2 regions of the Bradyrhizobium sp. Kon56 genome follow, and region 1 is predicted to be linked to the other one. Evidence: riboswitches for the same ligand, from Rfam matches in the RefSeq annotation. Region 1 holds a riboswitch; the other holds the start of a gene.
What was found. Region 1 has a riboswitch for S-adenosylmethionine ahead of metX (homoserine O-acetyltransferase MetX). Riboswitches for the same ligand answer to the same signal wherever they lie in the genome.
Positions count from the first base shown of each region.

Region 2: another riboswitch for S-adenosylmethionine. It lies ahead of AC0L3B_RS19665 (O-succinylhomoserine sulfhydrylase); the one in region 1 lies ahead of metX (homoserine O-acetyltransferase MetX).

Region 1 covers NZ_JBVVOU010000003.1:255,210-259,595, reverse strand. Annotated here, with positions in the region: gene AC0L3B_RS06830 (prephenate/arogenate dehydrogenase family protein) at 1-19, opposite strand, end outside; gene hisC (histidinol-phosphate transaminase) at 16-1,110, opposite strand; gene AC0L3B_RS06820 (chorismate mutase) at 1,145-1,993, opposite strand; SAM riboswitch at 2,198-2,277, shown strand; gene metX (homoserine O-acetyltransferase MetX) at 2,368-3,570, shown strand; gene metW (methionine biosynthesis protein MetW) at 3,586-4,248, shown strand; gene AC0L3B_RS06805 (alpha/beta fold hydrolase) at 4,300-4,386, opposite strand, start outside.
Region 2 covers NZ_JBVVOU010000011.1:145,630-150,015, reverse strand. Annotated here, with positions in the region: gene AC0L3B_RS19670 (SGNH/GDSL hydrolase family protein) at 1-278, shown strand, start outside; gene AC0L3B_RS19665 (O-succinylhomoserine sulfhydrylase) at 333-1,529, opposite strand; SAM riboswitch at 1,600-1,679, opposite strand; gene AC0L3B_RS19660 (2'-deoxycytidine 5'-triphosphate deaminase) at 1,760-2,896, shown strand; gene AC0L3B_RS19655 (PAS domain-containing protein) at 3,074-3,502, shown strand; gene AC0L3B_RS19650 (hypothetical protein) at 3,606-4,386, shown strand, end outside.

The DNA.
Region 1 (4,386 bases):
AGTGCGGGGTCGCGCTCATCGTCCGGCCATGAAGTCGCGCAGGCCCTCGACGACGAGGCGGTTGGCCTCCTCGGTGCCGATGGTCATGCGCAGCGAATGCGGCAGGCCGTAGTTCTTCAAGCCGCGCAGCACCAGCCCGCGCTTGGTGAGGAAGGCGTCGGCTGCGTCCGAGGTCTTGCCCTCGGTCGGGAAGTGGATCAGCACGAAATTGGCGACGCTCGGCGTCACCTTCAGCCCGAGCTTGCCGATCTCCTCGGCGAGCCAGTTGCGCCAGGTCTCGGTGAACTGCTTCGACATGGCCTGGTGCGCTGTGTCCTCGATCGCGGCAACGGCGGCGTACATGGCCGGCGTCGACACGTTGAAGGGACCCCGGATGCGGTTGACCGCGTCGATGATGTGCTCGGGGCCGAACATCCAGCCGATGCGCAGCGCCGCAAGACCATGGATCTTGGAGAAGGTGTGGGTCACCACCGTGTTTTCGGTGGTCGCGACCAGCTCGATCCCCATCTCGTAATCGTTGCGCGAGACGTAGTCGCAATAGGCTGCGTCCAGCACCAGCAGCACGTGCGAGGGCAGGCCGGCGCGCAGGCGCTTGACCTCGTCGAACGGCACATAGGTGCCGGTCGGATTGTTGGGGTTGGCGAGCCAGACCAGCTTTGTCTTCGGCGTCACCGCCTTGAGGATGGCGTCGACATCGCAGGTGAGGTTCTTCTCGGCCGCGATGACATTCTTCGCGCCGACGGCCATGGTCGCGATCGGATAGACCAGAAAGCCGTGCGTGGTCGAGATCGCCTCGTCACCGTGGCTGAGATAGGTGTGGGCGAGCAGGTTGAGGATCTCGTCCGAGCCGGCGCCGCAGATGATGCGGTTGGGATCGAGCCCGAAGGTGCGCCCGATTGCTTCGCGCAGCACGCGCGAGGTTCCTTCCGGATAGTCTTCCAGATGATCCGCCACCTGCTTGAACGCCTCGATCGCCTTCGGCGAGGGCCCGAACGGCGTCTCGTTGGCCGAGAGCTTGAACACCTTGCGGCCGGGCTCTGCCACCGGGGTCTTGCCGGGCGTATAGGGCGCAATATCGAGAATGCCGGGATTCGGCACGGGGCGGGACATCTTCAACTCCGGACTGGCTTAAGCGGTTCGCGACTTACGATTTCGACCCGGTCGGGGGCACCGTATAGCGCGTTGCGTGGCTGCCGACGAGGGCCGTGGAGCGCACCGAGGCCCCCGCTTCGATCAGGGCAGCCTTGATCTTGTCGATGCTGCTTGTCGCGGTGACCGAGACCAGCAGCGCGGCGCCGTCGAAGGCGGTGTCGGGCACCGCCACGATCTCGGCGAGCGGCGACAGGGCGCGCGCGACCTCCGCATTCCACCCAGAGACGCGTACGCTGAAGGTCTCGACCTCCGTCACCAGCGCGCTGTCGGCGACGCGCGAGACCGCGAACACGGGCAACGCCGCCGGATGGTCGGCGCGCTCGACGAAGGGCAGCCGCGCGATGATCTTTGGCGCGCCAGCTTCTTCCAGCGACAGCCACCACGGCGTGCGGCTCGAGGTCGCCGAGACCAGCGCCAGATCGCCCTTGGACTTCGCGACGGCCTCGACCGCCGCCTGCGCGCTGAAATGCGCGACGTAAGGCACGGTGAAGCCGAAATGGAATCGCGCGGAATCGCGCATGGCCGGCTCGCTCGCCGAGATGTCGGCGTGGACCGAGAACGGGGCCTGGACATAGGTGAAGGTCGCGATGATGACGCGCCAGATGCTCTCGACCGTGTCGAGCGGCAGGATGCCGCGATGACGCTGCACGAGGTCGCGCATCATGGAGGCCTCGCGTGCCGGGCGGAACGCCGAGCCGACCTCCTGGGTCTGCTTCACCTGGATCAGGCGGTCGATGATGTCGCCGCGTTGCATCAGCAGGCGATGCATGCCTTCGTCGATCGCGTCGATCTCCTTACGCAATTCCTGGAGTGATGGTGGCGCGGGCGGACGTTGGGACATGTCTGACAGGTGCTGCTGAGAGGCGTTCCAATGCGGATCAGTCGAGCCGTCACCGCTGTGATGGATATCCTGATTAGGCAGTCGGGGCTGCGAAAGCAAAGAGAAATGCAAAGAGAAATCGGGCCCTTTCCGCCCGTGGCGCGACAGGCGAATTTGGCTGATCCGGGCCGTGACTTGACGAAAACCGTCCAAGACGGTAGTTTTTACCCGTTCCGTGGTCATTTGAGCCGGCCGGCTTGCAGCCACGTTAAAAAACTCGCTAAACAGGCCGGGGACGCTTTCGATCCCGGCCGAACCTATCGTTCAGGCCGGGTTTTTCATGGCCTGATGTCAATGCGGTCACTTCTACGATCGCAAACGAGGTCGATGGTCAGATGGTTGGCGTCCAGTCCATTCCGAGTCCCGCGATCACCGCCGACGAGCGGTCGCACGAGGTGGATCATCCGAGTTCGCACGTCGCGCAGTTCGGCTCGGAGCAGCCGCTGCGGCTCGACTGCGGGGTCGATCTCAGCCCGTTCCAGATCGCCTACCAGACCTACGGCGAGCTGAATGCCGATCGCTCCAACGCGATCCTGATCTGCCATGCGCTGACCGGCGACCAGCACGTCGCCAACGTGCACCCTGTCACCGGCAAGCCCGGCTGGTGGGAGACCTTGGTCGGCCCCGGCCGGCCGCTCGATCCCAACGAATATTTTATCATCTGCTCCAACGTGATCGGCGGCTGCATGGGCTCGACCGGCCCGGCCTCGATCAATCCCGCGACCGGCAAGGTTTGGGGGCTCGATTTCCCCGTCATCACCATCCCCGACATGGTGCGCGCGCAGGCGATGCTGATCGACCGGCTCGGCATCGACACGCTGTTCGCGGTCGTCGGCGGCTCGATGGGCGGCATGCAAGTGCTGCAATGGACTGCGGCGTATCCGAGTCGCGTGTTCTCCGCGCTGGCGATTGCCTGCTCGACACGACACTCGGCGCAGAACATCGCGTTCCACGAGCTTGGCCGCCAGGCGGTGATGGCCGACCCCGACTGGCACCATGGCGGCTATGCCGATCGAGGCATCCATCCGCATCGTGGCCTCGCTGTCGCCCGGATGGCGGCGCACATCACCTATCTCTCCGACGCCGCGCTGCATCGAAAATTCGGGCGGCGCATGCAGGACCGCGAGCTGCCGACTTTCTCTTTCGACGCCGACTTCCAGGTTGAGTCCTATCTGCGCTACCAGGGCTCGTCCTTCGTCGAGCGCTTCGACGCCAACTCCTATCTCTATCTGACTCGCGCGATGGACTATTTCGACATCGCCGGCGACCATGGTGGCGTGCTGGCGAAGGCGTTCGCGGGAATCCAGACCCGCTTCTGCGTGGTTTCTTTCACCAGTGACTGGCTGTTCCCGACCTCGGAATCGCGCGCGCTGGTGCACGCGCTGAATGCATCGAGTGCGCGGGTGTCGTTCGCCGAGATCGAGACCGATCGCGGTCACGACGCGTTCCTGCTCGACGTGCCCGAGTTCTTCGACATCGCCCGTGCCTTCCTGCAATCGGCGGGCAAGGCGCGCGGGCTTACCGCCAGGAATGCTTAACAAGGACGACTAGGCATGTCTGTACAGGAAACGTTGCCGCTCGGCGGCGTTGTGGCCGGGCAACCCGGTGATTTTCGCGCCGACCATGTGCTGGTGGCCGAGATGGTCAAGCCGGGCTCGAAGGTGCTCGACGTCGGCTGCGGCGAGGGCGACCTGCTCCAACTGCTGGAAACCCGCGGCGTCGACGGCCGCGGCATCGAGCTGTCGCGCGAGGGCGTCAACCGCTGCGTCGCCAAGGGTCTTGCGGTGGTGCAGGGCGATGCCGACACCGACCTCGTGAATTATCCGGATGACGCCTTCGACTACGTGATCCTGTCGCAGACGTTGCAGGCGACGCGGCAGCCGAAAGTGGTGCTGGAGAATTTGCTGCGCATCGGCCGCCGCGCCATCGTGTCGTTCCCGAATTTCGGCTTCTGGAAGATGCGGCTCCAGCTCCTGATCGGCGGCCACATGCCGCGCACGGAGAACCTGCCGGCAAGCTGGTATGACACCGCCAACATCCATTTCTGCACCATCAAGGATTTCGTCGAGCTCTGCGACGCGATCGACGTCAAGATGGAACGTGCCGAGGCGCTCGACCTCTACGGCCGTCCGCTGCGGCTGCGGATGCCCTGGTGGGTGTGGAATCTGTTCGGCGAGCAGGGCGTGTTTCTGCTGACGCGGGGCGGCAGGAAGTAGGCCGGCCCGTTACCCCATCTACGCGACCCAGTACCTGGTGACGCCTTCGCGCTAATGCGCCGCCAGTGACCTCGGGTCGCGCACCGGCCATCTTCCCGCTTCCGCCAGCGTGACGAACCGTTCCACCGTTTCGTTGAA
Region 2 (4,386 bases), on a different contig from region 1:
AGCGCGCCGAGAGCGCCGGCAAGATGGTGAAGCTGCTCGGCAAGGTCGCCGAGCTCCGTCACGTCGGCATCTTCCCGCGCTTCGAGGTGATGCGCGACTGGCACGAGAAGCAATCGCTTCCGGTCGAGAGTTTCGTGATCGCCGACGGACTGCACATGAACGATTGGGGCTATGCCTGCTTCGCCCAGCTCCTCGGCGACGACATCATTCGCTCCGTCGGCCAGATCAAGCTCGGCGTGAACGTGCCCGCGGACGTGCGGACGTACCGGCCAATGTGACTTGTCGTCCCGGCCCCCATGCGCAATTGCGCACTAGGCCGGGACGACAATAACTCACGCCTTCTCCAGCGCCGCCGTCAGATCCTCGATCAGATCGTCTGCGTGCTCAAGCCCCGCCGAGAAGCGGATGAATCCCTCGCTGATGCCTAGCACGGCGCGGTCCTCCGGCTTGAGGCGCTGATGCGTCGTCGTTGCCGGATGCGTGACGAGGCTCTTGGCGTCGCCGAGATTGTTCGAGATCTTGGCAAGCTTGAGCTCGTTGAGCACGCGGAACGCCGCCTGCTTGCCGCCCTTGACCTCGAGGCCGACCAGCGTCGAGCCGCCGCGCATCTGCTTCTTCACCAATGCAGCCTGCGGATGATCGGCGCGGCCGGGAAACACCAGCCGCGAAATCTTCGGATGGCTCGCCAGCACGTCCGCGATGCGCGCCGCCGTCTCGGTCTGCGCGCGCACGCGCACGGCGAGCGTCTCCAGCCCCTTGAGCAGGACCCAGGCGTTGAACGGCGAGATCGACGGGCCGGTCTGGCGCATGAAATTGTGGATGTGCTCGGCGATGAACGCTTCCGAGGACAGGATGATGCCGCCGAGACAGCGGCCCTGGCCGTCGATGTGCTTGGTCGCGGAATAGACCACGACGTCGGCGCCGAGCGCGAGCGGGCTCTGCCAGATCGGGGTGGCGAACACGTTGTCGACGACGAGCCGCGCGCCGCCACTATGCGCGATCTCGGCAATGCCGGGAATGTCGAGCACGTCGAGCGTCGGATTGGTCGGGCTCTCCAGGAAGAACGTCTTGGTGTTCGGCTTCATGGCGCGCTGCCACTGGTCGAGATCGAGGCCGTCGACCAGCGTGGTCTCGATGCCGTAGCGCGGCAGTAAATCCTGCACGACGTAGAGACACGAGCCGAACAGCGCGCGCGAGGCCACGACGTGATCGCCGGCCTTGAGCGGCGCCAGGATCGCGGTCGTCACCGCGGCCATGCCGGTCGCGGCCGAACGTGCCGCTTCGGCGCCTTCGAGCTCGATCATGCGGCGCTCGAACATCGAGATGGTCGGATTGGAGTAGCGTGAATAGATGAAGCCGGGGTCCTCGCCCTTGAATCGCGCCTCGCACTCCTCGGCGCTGTTGTAAACGTAGCCCTGGGTCAGGAACAGCGACTCCGACGTCTCGCCATATTGCGAGCGTAAGGTGCCGGAATGAACCAGGCGAGTTTCGGGACGGTAGTGGGCGGTTGGCGCCGGGGACTTCGACATAGGACCTCCTGAAGTGACCATCGAGAATGGTCACAAAAAAACCGGCCTGGAATATCTCCACGGGCCGGGATCACAGAGGTCCCCGGCCTGTTTAGCGACTTATTTAACGTGGCTGCAAGCCGGCCGGCTCAAATCACCACGGGATAAGTCATGCTCATATTCCGCAATGCCCTTTCCGTCAAGACGTCCATCGGATAGCCGTAAAACGCTCATATTTCCCGCATGTCGGGATGTGTTTGATCCCTGATGAGGACCCCGGGTTGACGTTCACGGTCGCCGCCGACGCCAATGGTATCCTGCCCGACCGCATGATCGCGGCGATGGCGGAGGGCGGTCTCATCCTGCCCGCTTACGACTTCGTCGAAAGCCAGATCCAGCCGGCGAGCCTCGATTTGCGTCTTGGCGATATCGCCTATCGCGTTCGCGCCAGCTTCCTGCCCGGTCCCGGCGCCACGGTCGCCGAGCGCATCGACGAGTTGAAGCTGCACGAGTTCAGCCTCGCCGACGGCGCGGTGCTGGAGACCAACTGCGTCTACATCGTGCCGCTGCTTGAAAGCCTCGCGCTGCCGCCGGAGATCGTCGCGGCCGCCAACCCGAAGAGCTCGACCGGCCGGCTCGACGTCTTCACCCGCGTGATCGCCGACGGCACCCGCCGCTTCGACATGATCGGTGCCGGCTATCACGGCCCGCTCTATGCCGAGATCAGCCCGAAGACGTTTCCGGTGCTGGTCAGCGAGGGCTCGCGCCTGAGCCAGGTGCGCTTCCGCACCGGCGATGCCATCCTCAACATCGAGGACCTCGAGGCGCTGCACGCGACCGAGCGTCTCGTCGATATCGACGATGCCGACCTCACCGGCGGCGTCGCCGTCTCTGTTGATCTCTCCGGCGAGAAGAGCGGCGGCTTCGTCGGCTACCGCGCCAAGCGCCACACCGGCGTCATCGACGTCGATCGCCGCGCCGGCTATTCCGTCGAGGACTTCTGGGAGCCGATCTCGGCCCGTCCCGACGGCAGCCTGATCCTCGATCCCGGCGAGTTCTATATCCTCGCGTCGAAAGAGGCGGTGCAGGTGCCGCCCGATTACGCCGCGGAGATGGTGCCGTTCGATCCGCTGGTCGGCGAGTTCCGCGTGCATTATGCCGGATTCTTCGATCCCGGCTTCGGCTATGCCGGCGCCGGCGGGCTAGGCTCGCGCGCCGTGCTCGAAGTGCGCTCGCGCGAGGTGCCGTTCATCCTCGAGCACGGCCAGATCGTCGGCCGCCTCGTCTACGAGAAGATGCTGGCCCGCCCCGACGCGATGTACGGCCAGCGCATCGGCTCGAACTACCAGGCGCAGGGCCTGAAGCTGAGCAAGCATTTCCGGGTGTAGGGATAGCCTCACCTTCCGCTGTCATGCCTCGGCTTGACCGGGGCATCCAGTACGCCGTAGCCTATTGGTTCGATCACATCCGCCTCTGGAATACTGGATCGCCCGATCAAGTCGGGCGATGACACCGAATCTGTGTCAAGATGGGAAGTGAATCCGGGCTACGTCCGAGGTGGCGAAATGACAGATCAATCCGAACTCGACGCAAGAATCCTCGACGACGTCGCCGACGCGCTGATCTATTCGGATCGCTCCGGCACGATCATGCGCTGGAACCGCGCATCGTCCGCACTGTTCGGCTTCTCGGCGGACGAAGCGCTGGGCCAGAATCTCGACCTGATCATTCCCGAACATCTGCGCGCCGCGCACTGGAAAGGTTTTGAGGCCGCGCTTGCCAGCGGCGCGATGAAGCTTGCGGGCAAGCCGACACTGACCCGCGCGCTGCACAAGGACGGACGCAAGCTCTACATCGAGATGACCTTTGCGCTGGTGCGGGACGCCGCTGGAGTGGTGCAAGGATCGGTGGCGATGGCACGCGACGTCACCGAGCGCGTCGAGCGCGAGCGTGCCGCCAAAGCTTCGCAAGCTAAGCCTGCGCAAAATTCGTGATGCGGAATTGGCGCGCCGGCGTGCAGGGCTCCTGCGTGCGGCTCAACTTGTCCGTCACCGGATGCATTGACACACTCGATCAGAACAACGATCGGGAGCGAACATGACCGCACCAGACCCCGCGCAGGAAGCTCAATGGAAACGCTGGCGCGCGGTTGCCGATCTCTATCACGCCTACTTCACCGGTCTGATCCTCACCGTGGTCACGCGTCGCGGCACGGCAGATGCTGCGGAGTTCGTCTTTCGCGTGTTCCGCCGCCAGCAGCAGGAGCGCTTCCTGCCGGGGCTGGAGAAGCTCGGGCTGAGCCATCTGCCGCCCGCCGTGGCAGCCGCGCAATATCACTATCTCTCGAACTGGATCGGCGGCGTGCACGTCGAATACATGTATGAGAGCGACCGCAAAGCCTGGATCCGCTATCCGCCGCCGCGCTGGATCTGGAAAGGCACTGCCATCTGCGGCGTGCCGGGCGAAGTCTCGCGCGCGATGCTGCGCGGCTGGCACGCCAACAACGGCGTGGCGCTCGGCGATACCAGATTGGGGTTCGTCTGCACCAAGCAGAGCGTCGACGGCCAGGACGGGCTCGAAGGCTACTATTATCAATATGACCAGCCCCTCGAGCTCGACCAGCGCCTCGTGTTCGCGCGGCACCTCGAAGCCCCGCTGTTCGATGCAGCCGCGGCTCCGGCGTTGCCGGTCGCAAGCTGGCCAAGGCCGAGACTGGAAAAAGCCTATCGCAACTATGCGATGGAATATGTGCGCACCGCCGCGCCCGTGATGGTGCAGCTGTTCGGTCCGGAGGATGCGGGCTATCTCCTGCACCTCACGGGCAAGCTGATCGGGATGCAATATTTCGATGAGGTCGCTGCGGCGCTGTCGATGGGCC